4 regions of the Sphingobium sp. LSP13-1-1.1 genome follow, and region 4 is predicted to be linked to each of the others. Evidence: riboswitches for the same ligand, from Rfam matches in the RefSeq annotation. Region 4 holds a riboswitch; each other region holds the start of a gene.

Region 1 (3,220 bases), on a different contig from region 4:
GGATTGACGATGCGGTTCGCCATGTCCTCCGGCGACAGGCCCGCATATTGCCAGGCAACGGCCACCACCGGGATGCGGATGTTGGGGAAGATGTCGACCGGGGTGCGCACGGCCGCCAGAACCCCGCCGATCGCGATCAGGATTGCCATTACGATGAAGGTCAGCGGACGATGTAGGGCAACCTTGACGATATCGATCATTCACGACTCCACGCAAGCGCCGCCAGGTGATCCCCGCCGCACATGAAACGCGACCTCTCCGAATATATTTTCGCCTTCTGGGACCAGGGACGAACAGCGCCAGGAAATGCGCATATCTTTTTTCGCATTTTCAGGCGATTGTCGATGACCGGCCTGCCTGACAAAGCGCCCAAGAATGCGACGACATCCCCGACCATGGCGGAGTGCTGCGGCAATGAGGGGGCATAGCCCGCGCACCTCCGCCCGACGGTCATGGGACACCGCCGCATTCGGAAACGCCCATGCGCCCTTGGACATTCCACGTCTAATATATAATATGGCATGATCGATATCTTTGACGACATGATATATGGACCTGCGCCACCTTCGTTATTTCCTGTGCGTCGCTGAAGAGATGCATTTTGGCCGCGCCGCGCTTCGCCTTGGCATATCCCAGCCGCCGCTCAGCCAGCAAATCCGCGCCCTGGAGGAGGAGCTTGGCGTCCGCCTGTTCGATCGCACCAGCCGCAAGGTGCGCCTGACGGAAGCCGGCCGGCTGTTCGAGCCGGAAGCCCGCAGGACGCTTGCCCAGGCCGACCGCGCCGCACAGATCGCGCGCATGGCGCAGCGTGCGGAGATCGGGCGGCTGGGGCTGGGTTTCACTACGTCCGGACCCTTCGTGCCGCCGATCGCGCGCGCACTCTACCGCTTCCGCAAAGCCCATCCCGACGTCGAACTGATCCTGCGCGAACAGGGCCGGGACGAACAGATAGAGGGGGTCGCCAGCCGTCAGCTCGATCTTGGAATCTTGCGTGATTTCACGGCATTGACGCTGCCTGATGGCTTGCTGTCGCAATGCCTGCTCAAGGAAGAGATGGTGCTGGCGCTGCGCGCGGATCATCCGCTGGCGCTGAGGGCGGACCCTCCCCGGATTGCCGACCTTTTCGATGAACCGCTGGTCCTGTACGGCGCACCCAATGGCACCGGCTTCACGGAACATTTCCGGGCCCTTTGCACGGAGGCTGGCTTCGTCCCCAAAATCTCCCATGAAGCCCGCAGCCTGGCCACTCTGCTGGGCCTGGTTTCGGCGGGGTTCGGGCCTACGGTCATACCCTTGTCAATGGCGCGGCTGCACCTTGACAATGTGGTCAACCGCCCGTTCGACTTGCCGGTCATGAGTTCACTCTGGCTGATCCACGATCGGGAACTGTCGCCCACCGGCCTGGCGTTCCTCGACACCCTGCTCGAAGAATGCCGGTCGACCGGAATCACTTCCAGCGACAGCCGATGCGCCACCCCGCCATGACGGGGTTCATCGCCCAATGCTTCATCAGGGAACGACCGCTGATGAAGCATTGGGCGATGACGCCGCCCCTTCCCATTTCTTTTCCCAGCCTCTATGCACGGCCGTGAAGACCGGTTTCGGTTGGTCTTCATGATCGCGCCGGTGCCCTCGCAAGGGGCTTAATAGGGAATGCGGTGATGAATCCGCAGCTGTCCCTGCAACTGTAAGCGGTGAGCGAGACGCATAGCGATCCTCCGGAACACCGGATGATCAGCCACTGGGCCGGACGCTAAACCATGCGAGGCCTGGGAAGGCCATGCGCCGAGCCGTGACCCGCAAGCCAGGAAACCTGCCTGCGTCTGGTCGCTCTTGCCTTGGTCCAGGGGATGGCCGCGGCACGGTCCTCCGTCTGAGCGACGCTTCTCGCAGCGGGAGCTGCTGTCCGCATGCCGGGCGCAAGAGCGTCCGCCCGGCATGAAGGCGGTTTCCGTCCGGTTTCGCAGACGCCGACGGGATACCGTCCGATGACCATTTCCTCCGATGCGCCAGCATCGATGCAGGCGCCTCCTGGCGGCCTGCGTCGCCGCGCCACCGGCATGTTCGCCGGTCTCATCGCCGCCAATCTGGCCGCCTGGATCGCGGCCTTCACCATCTTCGCGGGCGATCCCGTCATGCTCGGCACGGCGGTGCTTGCCTGGAGCCTGGGCCTGCGCCATGCCGTCGACGCCGATCATATCGCCGCCATCGACAACGTGACCCGCAAGCTGATGCAGGACGGCCAGCGGCCCCTTACGGTCGGCTTCTGGTTCGCCATCGGCCATAGCGGCATCGTGCTGATCGCCGCTGTCCTCATCGCTTTCGCCGCCAATGCTCTCAGCCGCGTCGAAGCCGCAGGAGCCATTGGCGGCACCATTGCGACGCTGGTGTCCGCGACCTTCCTCCTTGCCATTGCGGCGATGAATCTGGTCATCCTCCAATCCGTGCTGAAGACCTTCAATCATGTTCGAAGGGGTGGCGCCTATGTCGATGAAGATATGGACATTCTCCTGAGCAATCGGGGTCTCCTGTCGCGCCTTTTCCGCCCGCTTTTCCGGCTGGTGACGCGAAGCTGGCACATGGCGCCGCTCGGCTTTCTTTTCGGTCTGGGCTTCGATACCGCGACAGAGGTCGCCATTCTGGGGCTTTCCGCCGGCCAGGCCGCCAGCGGCCTTTCCATTGCGACCGTCCTTATCTTTCCCCTGCTCTTTGCGGCGGGGATGGCGTTGATCGACACCACGGACGGCGCGCTGATGATGGGCGCCTATCAGTGGGCGTTCGTGAAACCGATCCGCAAGCTCTACTATAATATCACCATAACGCTGATGTCGGCGCTGGTCGCGCTGCTGATCGGCGGGATCGAGGCGGCGGCGCTGCTCGGCGACAAGCTCGGCCTCAGCGGCGGCATCTGGACCCTCGCCGCCGATTTGGGCGCCCATTTCAACAGCCTCGGTTTCATCATCATCGGCCTGTTCGCCGCCTGCTGGCTGGCGAGTTGGGCCTTCTATCGCTGGAAGGGCTTCGACGAGATCGAACTCATCCCCGCCGCTAGCCGCCAACCGCAAGGAAATCCCGCATGAAAAAGGTATCTGCAACCGTCATCACCGGCTTTCTGGGCGCCGGCAAGACCACGCTGATCCGTCACCTCATCCAGCATGCCGGCGGCCGCCGCCTCGCCCTTATCATCAACGAATTCGGGGATGTGGGCGTCGATGGCGCG
Region 2 (3,220 bases), on a different contig from region 4:
TCGACCTGGACCTCGCCGCCACGCGTCCGGACCGTCACCGGAACAACTTCCCCAGCGAAGGCGCCGCTGGCGATCGCGGCGTTGGCGCGAGCGAGGCTCTCGACCGCATAGGCGTCCATCTCCGCGCGCGTGAACTGATAGTCGCGGGCCGTATCCTCGGCAAAGGCGCCCATGGGCTTGCCGCGGTCATAGGCGTCCTCCAGCCCGTCCATCATCATCGTGTCGATGATCCGGTCATGGCCGATGCGCGCGCCGGAGCGATGCTTGGACAGGGCATAGGGTGCATTGGTCATGCTCTCCATGCCGCCCGCAATGACGATATCGACGGTTCCCGCGCTCAGCGCTTCTGCGGCCATGATCGCCGCCTGCATGCCGGAACCGCACATCTTGTTGACGGTGGTCGCTTCGACGGACTGTGGGAGACCTGCGCCAAGCGCCGCCTGTCTGGCGGGCGCCTGCCCAAGCGCGGCGGGCAGGACGCAGCCCATATAGATGCGGTCAATGGCTTCCGGCGCGGCACCCGAACGCTCGACCGCCGCCTTTACCGCCACGGCGCCCAGTTCCGGCGCGGAAACGCCGGAAAGCGCGCCTTGAAAGCCACCCATCGGGGTGCGGGCATAGCCGGCGATGATGATATCCTTGCTCATTGCTCTTTCCTCAAGCGGTTCGGGAGCGAACCCTGCACCATATCATGGCGCGAATCGCAACAAGGGTTTCCGCCCGCGTCGCTCGCCTCTTCTCCTATCGCGACCATGCGCGCAACGGAGGTGTCGCTGAAGGCGGCGATGCGATGGGCCCCTTCAGCCGTCACGCTTGGGGACCGTCGACCCCCGACGATTGGGCATGGTGACGGAACCGCTTTCCGGGTCGTCCGCCTTCTTCTCGCGCCGACCCATGCGCTTTTCGATCAGGAGGAGCAGGGACAGCAGGACCAGCGCGATCAGCGATCCTGCAAGCACGAGCACATATTGGCCGGCTCCTGCCGTGATCCCGACGGCTGCCGCCATCCACAGGCTGGCGGCCGTCGTCATGTTGCGCACATCGCCGCCGCGCACGAAGATGAGGCCACCTGCAATGAAGCCGATTGCCTGGGCAAGACCCTGAACGACGCGGATCGGATCGCTGTCCTGATGGGCTTCCGCCAGTTCCAGTGCTGACAAAGTCAGCATCGCCGAACTCAGCGACACCAGTCCATGGGTACGCAGGCCCGCATCATGACCGTGACGTTCCCGCTCAAATCCCAGCGCAAGGCCCAGCAGGGTTGCGAGCAAAAGGCGGACGAGCGTGGTACCGAAATCATTGGCCAACATGGCCATAATACACGCGAAGGAGACTCGCCGTTCCATCCACGGCGACGAATTCGACAGGCCGCGTCCGCTATGGGATGTTAACGGTCGTCGCTGTCGGAAGAAACATGTGCAATCAGGCCGTTGACCCGCATTTCATTTTCAGCGGTGCATGCGAACAACTGACAGAACCAATCCATCCATCGCGTCAGAATCGCCATGGTTCCTCTCCCTCATTACGGGCGATGATAGCAGTTCGGGCGAGTGAGGAGAAGTGTAACCATCGCAAATCGGCGCACCGCTGCGGGTCGGTGAATTCTTCGCTTTTTACGACCTTGCGATCGGGCGAATGCAGTCTTATCAGCGCCAGTGCGACAGGTTCCCCGTCAGGGGATGAAAAGGGAAGTCGGGTGGAACGCCCGCGCTGCCCCTGCAACTGTAAGCGGCGAGCGATCCAGCCATCGCGCCATTGGAACCAAAGGTTTCGAGAAGGCGGCCGGAAAGCGTCGACCCGTGAGCCAGGAGACCTGCCTGACGCGGTCGTTCTTCGGCCGGACAGGGTGTGCCGGACGAACGGGGATATCCTCGCCGAGCGACAGTCATCGCCTTGCCGGCGCGGCCGTGCAGGGGAGTTCTGTCGCCTGCCCGATGCCGGCCAGTCCTCTCCCGCGCGGTTCCCGACAGGGCATATGCCGTCGGGGCTGGAGGATATGATATGACTTTTTTGCGGGGCCATCGCTGATGTTGCGGCCTGTGAGGCCTGGGGCTTCGGTGGTCGTTTGTTCGACCTGCCGCCTTTCGGCGGAACAACGGGAGGATGCGGCGGGGCGGCGGGGCGGCGCCTTGCTGGCGCAGGCGATGCAGAAGATACGCGACGGCGATCCCGCCTATGCGGGCGTCGCCGTGCAGGACATGCCCTGCCTCTTCGCTTGTCAGCGCCATTGCACGGTGCATGTGCGCGGGACCGGCAAGGTCGGCTATGTGCTGGGCGATTTCACTCCGGATGAGGACGCCGCGCGCGCGATCCTCGATTATGCCGTGCGCCATGCCGAAAGCGAAGAGGGCGTGGTGCGCTATGCCGAATGGCCGCAGGGCGTTAAGGGGCATTTCATCGTCCGGACGCCGCCTGAAGGTTTTGTCTGCTCATGATCCGGTTCAGCGACAGCATGGCCTTCGCTGCGGCGCTGAAGGATTTGCCGGCTCCGGATGCAGAGTTCATCGATGCCGCAGCGGCGCGGCAGGCCATATTGACGAAGCCCGCCGGTTCCTTGGGGCGACTGGAGGAAATCGCCCTGTTCATGGCTGGCTGGCAGGGCCGGGAGCGGCCTGTGGCGGAGCGCCTCCGCGCCGCGATCTTCGCGGGCAATCATGGCGTGGCCGCGCGGGGGGTCAGCGCCTATCCCGCCGAGGTGACCGCGCAGATGGTGGCGAATTTCCGTCATGGCGGAGCGGCAATCAATGCGCTGGCCCAGGCCTGTGGGGCGGAACTGACCGTGGTCGCGATCGACCTGGACAGGCCTACGGGCGACATCTGTGTCGAGGCCGCCATGAGCGAGGCCGATTGCCTGGCCGCGATCAATGCGGGCGCGGCGGTGGTGGAAGCGGGGCTGGACCTGCTGCTGCTGGGCGAAATGGGCATTGCCAACAGCACGCCGGCCGCGGCGCTCTGCGCCCAGGCATTCGGCGGTCCGGCGGGTCATTGGATCGGGCGCGGCACGGGAGTGGACGGCGAGGGATTGATACGCAAGGCCGATGCGGTGGAGCGGGCACTCGCCGTGCATGGAGGGCAGTGCATCAATGCGTTCGAAACCCTGCGGCGACTGGGCGGGCGAGAGATCGCGGCGCTGGCCGGAGCGGTGTTGGCGGCGCGAATGCGGCGCGTTCCCGTGATGCTGGACGGGTTTATCGGTTGCGCGGCGGTCGCGCCGCTGGCG
Region 3 (3,220 bases), on a different contig from region 4:
CGGCGCCTCCAACTTCTTCGAACTGGCTGTGGCCGCCGCCATCAGCCTCTTTGGGCTCACCTCCGGCGCCGCGCTGGCAACGGTCGTAGGCGTGCTAGTCGAAGTGCCGGTGATGCTGTCGATCGTCGCCTTGGTAAAGCGAACCCGTCCCTGGTATGAGAAAGCCATTGCCGCATGAGATTGCGTGAACTCACCGCCCCCGATCATCTGCCTGCCTTGGACAAGGCCTTTGCGCTGGCTCGTCCCGCCACTGGCCTCGGACCGGACCAACCGCCTCCGCGCTTTCTCCTGCTCTACGGCTCGCTGCGAGAGCGCTCCTTCTCTCGCCTCGCCGTGGAAGAGGCCGCCCGCCTGCTGCAATATTTCGGTGCTGAGACGCGGATCTTCGATCCCAGCGACCTGCCGCTGCCAGATCAGGTGGCGGGAGACGATCACCCTGCGGTGCATGAATTGCGCGAGCATGCGCTGTGGTCGGAAGGCATGGTCTGGTGCAGCCCGGAGCGGCACGGCCAGATCAGCGGCATCATGAAGACGCAGATCGACCACCTGCCGCTCCAGATTCGCGGGATGCGGCCGACGCAAGGGCGGACGCTTGCAGTCATGCAGGTGTCCGGCGGCTCCCAGTCGTTCAATGCCGTCAACACGCTGCGCCTGCTGGGTCGCTGGATGCGGATGTTCACGATCCCCAACCAGTCGTCGGTGGCGATGGCTTACAAGGAGTTCGACCAAGACGGCCGGATGCGGGCGTCGAGCTACTACGAGCGCATCGTCGATGTGATGGAGGAATTGGTCCGCTTTACGGTACTTATGCGACCGCATGCGGCGCAACTTGTGGATCGCTATTCCGAGCGCAAGGAAGCCGGAATTTCGGTTGATGCCGAGTCTGACCATTCGGCAGTCGCGATAGCGCCGCAATCTTGATTGACGGCTAGCAGCCCGGCACGGCGAAAATCAGGATCAGCAACCATGGCATCCGGCTGTACGACGGACTCAGCCGGGTTCTGGCCCATGCTCGCGATATCCCGTGTCCTGTTGTCGCTGGTTAAGCGCCTGGTTCTCATGCGGATATCGGCCATCTCGCCTTGGCTCGGTCTTGCGGCGGCGTGAGATTAGGCTCTTGCGGAGCATTGACCCTCCCGCTAACGCACCTCTGCCTGGGACGACGGCTTCGTCGTCCCAGGCATGATCGCGCCGGTGCCTCGAAAGAGGCTTAAAAGGGAACGCGGTGAGGATGGCTCCGGCTATCCAAATCCGGGGCTGTCCCTGCAACTGTAAGCGGCGAGCGCGATGCATATCGCTTCCTCCAGTGTGAGGAGGCAGCCACTGGACCGGACGCTAAATCCTGCGAGGTCTGGGAAGGCCGTGCATCAAGCTATGACCCGCGAGCCAGGAGACCTGCCAGCGTCTGGTCGCTCTTGCCCGGTCCAGGGGATGGCCAAGGCACGGTATCTTTCCGTTTGAGCGACGAACGGGCGGTGGAGGCCGCATCGGTTCGCGTGGCGGTCGCTCTATGGCGTCCGGCTGCTGACGTGCGCCGACCGTCGCTGGCGGCACGTCTCCACCCGAATGTCGCGTGACGCCGGGAAGACATGCAATGGAATGGAAAAATGTAGGATTTTGGCTGGCCACCGGGCTGGCCGCCACCACGACGCAGCAGGCCGGCGCGGAAACCGCCGCGGATGGCTCAGCCGAAATCATCGTGTCGGGCGTTCGGCCGGGAGCATTGCTCCAAGAGACGGAAACCGGATCGCGCCTGGGGCTGACCGCGCTCGAAACGCCAGCCAGCGTCGCGCAGATTGATGGCGACGCGATCCGCGCTCGCGGCGATCTGGACATAATGTCGGCCGTAACCCGTGCACCGGGTGTCACCACCTCCGCCAATCCGGGCAATGGCGGCACGGCCCTGTCGCTGCGCGGCTTTTCCGGTCAGGGTTCGGTGCTGCAACTGGTTGATGGCGTCCGGCTGTTCCCGGTTGCGGGCACGATCACCTTCCCCACCGACCCGTGGAATGTCGAGCGGATCGAATTGCTGAACGGCCCCGCCTCCGTGCTCTACGGACAGGGCGCGCTGGGCGGCGCGGTGAACATCATCACCAGATCCCCCAATGCCGAACGCACCGAATTTGACGCGGAAGCAGGATATGGCTCGCAGGATAGCTGGCGCGCGGCGGCAGGTGTCGGTGGACCGCTGGGCGAGATGCTCTCCTACCGGATCGACGCCAGCTACCGGGCGTCGGACGGGTATGTCGACCGTGGCCATTCCAAGAGCCTCGCGCTCTCGGGTGCGCTGCGCTTCCGGCCAAGCGACAGCTTCACGCTCACCCTGCGCAACGACTATGGCAATCAGCGGCCGATGGAATATTTCGGCACGCCACTGATCGACGGGGCGTTGGTGAAGGGCAACCAGCGGCGCAACTATAATGTCGCGGACGCCAGCCTGCACTATCGCGACAATCGGACCACGCTGACCGCCGACTGGACGGTGGCCGAAGGCATCACCCTCTCCAACGCCGCCTATCGCCTTACCAGCAAGCGTCTGTTCAAAAATCTGGAGAGCTATTTCTACAATGACGACGCCGGCCTGATCAACCGAATGGACAATCTGGGCATCTTCCATGACCAGACCCAATATGGCGATCAGGCAACCATCCGCATCAGCAAGCCGATTGCGGGCCTGAAAAACGATCTGGTCGTCGGCTTCGACGCCAATCTCATCAAGCTCACTTATTCCAATGATTTCGGATCGGACCCACAGGAGGATGCTGTCGATCCCTTCGACTTCGATCCGGGCCTGTTCTACGACACGCAGGGCATCGCGCCCCGCTATCGCACGCGGACCAACGAATATAGCGTCTTTGCCGAAGACCGCCTGGCGCTGACCGATCAGCTTTCGGTGGTCGCAGGCATCCGGCACGAGCGTGACAAGGTGCAACGCTGGAACATCGTCAATAACCCGGACGGCAGCACCAGCGAGGTCAATGCCTTTCCCAATGGCGCGACCAATCGGAAATTCCGCAACACCACTTGGCGGATCGGCAGCGTCTATAGGCCGACCTCCAACATCTCGCTCTATGGGCAATATTCGACCGGCGTCGATCCGCTCGGCACGCTGACCACCTTCACCACCAATGCGACCCAGTTCGCCTTCACCAACGCGACCGGCGATCAGGTCGAGGGCGGCATCAAGGCCATGTTCCTCGATGGCAAGGGCAGCGCCACT
Region 4 (3,220 bases):
CCGCATCATGCGCCGCCGCCTATGATCCGGGCATAGCTGTCGGGATCGACATTGCTGCCTGAAAGCACCACGACGCCGGCCCCTTCGGCAGGCGGAGCAATTCCGGCCAGCATGGCCGCCAGCGATGCGGCTCCGCCCGGCTCGACCACCAGCTTGAGCACGGAAAAGGCAAAGCGCATCGCGTCGCGCACCTGATCGTCGCTCACCGCCAGGCCCCCGGACAACAGCGCCTGGTTGATGGGAAAGGTCAGCGCTCCCGGCGTGGGAGACAGCAGTGCGTCGCAGATCGACCGCGCATCGGGCGACACGCTTTCCCGCTTGCCGCTGGCCAGGGACCGCGCCGTATCGTCGAACGCTTCCGGTTCCACCGCATGGATGTTGACCTCGGGCATGCGCGCCTTCACCGCCGTCGCGATCCCCGACACCATGCCGCCGCCGCCGCAATTGACCAGGATCTGGCCGATCTTCGCGCCAGCTTCGGCGGCCTGCTCCATGATCTCCAGCCCGATCGTGCCCTGGCCCGCCATGATGAAGGGATCGTCGAAGGACGGCACCAGCACCGCGCCCCTCTCGGTCGCCAGCCGCGTGGCGATCTCCTCCCGGTTATCGGTGAAGCGGTCATAGGCAACGACTTCGGCGCCCAGTGCCCGCGTGTTCGCCGTCTTGATCGCGGGCGCGTCGGCCGGCATCACGATCGTCGCCGCGATCCCCAGCAAGCGCGCCGCAAAGGCGACGCCCTGGGCATGATTGCCCGATGACCAGGCGACGACGCCTGCCTTTCGCTCCCCGGCGTCCAGCCGGGCCAGCCGGTTGTAGGCACCGCGGAACTTGAACGATCCGCTGTGCTGCGCGCCCTCGAACTTCACCAGCACCCGCCGGCCGCAGCGGGCGTTGAGCGCCGCATTTTCCAGCAGGGGGGTGCGGATGGCGGCGGGGGCGATGACCCGCGCCGCATCCTCGACATCGGCGGCGTTGATGGCGAACGACATGCAATCTCCTTCTGCGGCTGCCCCTTGGCATGGCCGCCGCTTTCCCTTATGGCGCCCGGCGCGGGCAGGGCAAAGCCCCTGCGCGCAAGGAAGATCGCGCCGGTGCCCGGAAGGGCTGAAAACGGGAATGCGGTGCGGACGGGAAGCCGTCCCAATCCGCGGCTGTCCCTGCAACTGTAAGCGGTGAGCGCGATGCACTTCGGCCCCCAGGGCCGGCCACTGGACGCAAGTCCGGGAAGGCGTGCATCGCCGCATTGACCCGCGAGCCAGGAGACCTGCCGGCGCATGGTCGCTCTTGCCTTGGTCCAGGGTATGGCCACGGCACGGTGTTCTCCGTCTGAGCGACGAAGCGGCGCGGGGCCGCATCGGTGTGGGGGAGGGCGCGGGCGCCAGCCATTTTCCCCTGTCCGGCCGCATGAGCGGATGCCCTGCGCCATGTTGCATCGCGCTCAGGGGGAAGACAGACATGTTGAGGATTTCCGTTTCCATCGCCGCCTTGCTCGCGGCCGCACCTGCGCTGGCGGAGGATGAGATCATCGTCACCGCGCTGGGCATCGAACAGCCGCGCGACGAGGTCGGCCAGGCCGTCACCGTGATCGACGCCGACACCATCCGGACCCGCCAGAGCGTCAGCGTGGTCGACCTGCTGGCTACCACGCCGGGGGTGCGCTTCAACCGCAGCGGCAGCCTGGGCGGCGTGACCGGGGTTTCGCTGCGCGGCGCGGAAACGACGCAGACGCTGGTGCTGATCGACGGGGTCAAGGTCAACGACCCCAGCGGCATCGGCGACATGTACGATTTCGGCAATCTGCTGACCGGCAATATCCAGCGGATCGAGATTTTGCGCGGCTCCAACTCGATCGTCTACGGCAGCCAGGCGATCGGCGGCGTCGTCAACGTCATGACCGGAACGCCCGGCACCGGCTTTGCCGGCAATGCCTCCGTCGATTACGGCTACAGCAATACGCTGAACGCGAAGGCGGACGTTTCGGGCGGCAGCGGCATCGCGTCGGGCGGCGTCGGCATCGCCTATTTCAACACCGACGGCATTTCCTCCGCCGCCAGCGGCACCGAAAGGGACGGCTATGAGAATATCGCCGCCAATGCCAGGCTGAAGCTGTCCTTCACCGATACCCTCAACCTCGACCTGCGCGGCTATTATATCCATGCCGACCTGGATACCGACAATGGCGTGGTGGACAGCACCACGGACTCCTCGAAATCGGATCAATATGTCGGCTATGCGGGCCTCAACCTTGCGTTGCTCGACGGCAGGCTCACCAATCGGGCGGCCGTCACCTGGTTCCGCATCGACCGCGACTATACGTCCGCTTTCGGGCCTTATGCCTATTCCGGCACCAATTTGCGCTTCGAATATGAAGGGATCTACCAGCCGGTGGATCAGGCGAAGCTGGTCTTCGGCTATGAACATGAGCGGCCCGACTATGATTTTTCCGGCTTCGGTTCCACCGAACGCCACAAGGCCGATATCGACAGCGTCTATGCGCTGGCCGTCGTCAAGCCCCTTGCCGGCCTGTCGCTGACCGGCGGCGTGCGGCATGACGATCACAGCCAGTTCGGCGGCGCGACGACCTTCGGCGCCAACGCCAACTACACGCCCAATGCCGGCGCGACCAATATCCGCATGAGCTATGGCGAGGGGTTCAAGGCGCCGTCGCTCTACCAGCTTTACGGCGCCGATGTCGGCAATGCCGGCCTGCGTCCCGAGCGGTCGAAAAGCTACGATATCGGTTTTGACCAGAGGCTCGACGGCGACCGGGCGATCCTCTCCGTCACGGCGTTCCGCCGCGATACCAGAAACCAGATCAACTATGATTATTCGATCGGCCTCTATGGCGGGTATAATAATCTCGACCGCACCCGCGCCAAGGGGGTGGAGGCGATGCTGACGCTGAGGCCGGTCGATGCGCTGACCGTCACGGCCGCCTACAGCCATGTCGATGCGCGCGACCGCAGTAGCGGCGCCCGGCTGCCCCGCCGCGCCCCCGACGCGGTCAGCGTTTCGGCGGATTATGTCTGGCCCTTCGGCCTGTCGACCGGCGCCACCGTGACGATGGTGGGCGACAGCTTCAACGACGCGACCAATCTGGTACGGCTGGACGGCTATGCGATAGCGAACATCCGGGCGTCTTTCCCGATCATGGAGAAGCTGGAAATCTATGGCCGCATCGACAATGTCACCGATGCGAAATACGCCACGGTCTATGGCT

Evidence for each region. A riboswitch is a leader RNA that binds a small molecule or an ion and turns the genes downstream of it on or off. The one in region 4 is predicted to bind cobalamin.
Region 1: linked by a shared signal. The riboswitch ahead of MRBLSP13_RS00460 (HoxN/HupN/NixA family nickel/cobalt transporter) and the one ahead of MRBLSP13_RS22000 (TonB-dependent receptor plug domain-containing protein) in region 4 are both predicted to bind cobalamin.
Region 2: linked by a shared signal. The riboswitch ahead of MRBLSP13_RS00310 (DUF1636 domain-containing protein) and the one ahead of MRBLSP13_RS22000 (TonB-dependent receptor plug domain-containing protein) in region 4 are both predicted to bind cobalamin.
Region 3: linked by a shared signal. The riboswitch ahead of MRBLSP13_RS06895 (TonB-dependent receptor) and the one ahead of MRBLSP13_RS22000 (TonB-dependent receptor plug domain-containing protein) in region 4 are both predicted to bind cobalamin.

The regions. Positions count from the first base shown of each region.
Region 1 covers NZ_JBEGHU010000001.1:104,290-107,509, reverse strand. The annotation lists gene MRBLSP13_RS00470 (efflux RND transporter permease subunit) at 1-200, opposite strand, end outside; gene MRBLSP13_RS00465 (LysR substrate-binding domain-containing protein) at 550-1,485, shown strand; cobalamin riboswitch at 1,608-1,835, shown strand; gene MRBLSP13_RS00460 (HoxN/HupN/NixA family nickel/cobalt transporter) at 1,989-3,080, shown strand; gene cobW (cobalamin biosynthesis protein CobW) at 3,077-3,220, shown strand, end outside.
Region 2 covers NZ_JBEGHU010000001.1:68,853-72,072, forward strand. The annotation lists gene MRBLSP13_RS00300 (acetyl-CoA C-acyltransferase) at 1-647, opposite strand, end outside; gene MRBLSP13_RS00305 (MgtC/SapB family protein) at 801-1,310, opposite strand; cobalamin riboswitch at 1,646-1,835, shown strand; gene MRBLSP13_RS00310 (DUF1636 domain-containing protein) at 2,028-2,435, shown strand; gene cobT (nicotinate-nucleotide--dimethylbenzimidazole phosphoribosyltransferase) at 2,432-3,220, shown strand, end outside.
Region 3 covers NZ_JBEGHU010000009.1:46,983-50,202, reverse strand. The annotation lists gene arsB (ACR3 family arsenite efflux transporter) at 1-178, shown strand, start outside; gene arsH (arsenical resistance protein ArsH) at 175-921, shown strand; cobalamin riboswitch at 1,176-1,417, shown strand; gene MRBLSP13_RS06895 (TonB-dependent receptor) at 1,595-3,220, shown strand, end outside.
Region 4 covers NZ_JBEGHU010000089.1:84,828-88,047, forward strand. The annotation lists gene mobA (molybdenum cofactor guanylyltransferase) at 1-6, opposite strand, end outside; gene MRBLSP13_RS21995 (threonine ammonia-lyase) at 6-989, opposite strand; cobalamin riboswitch at 1,073-1,286, shown strand; gene MRBLSP13_RS22000 (TonB-dependent receptor plug domain-containing protein) at 1,456-3,220, shown strand, end outside.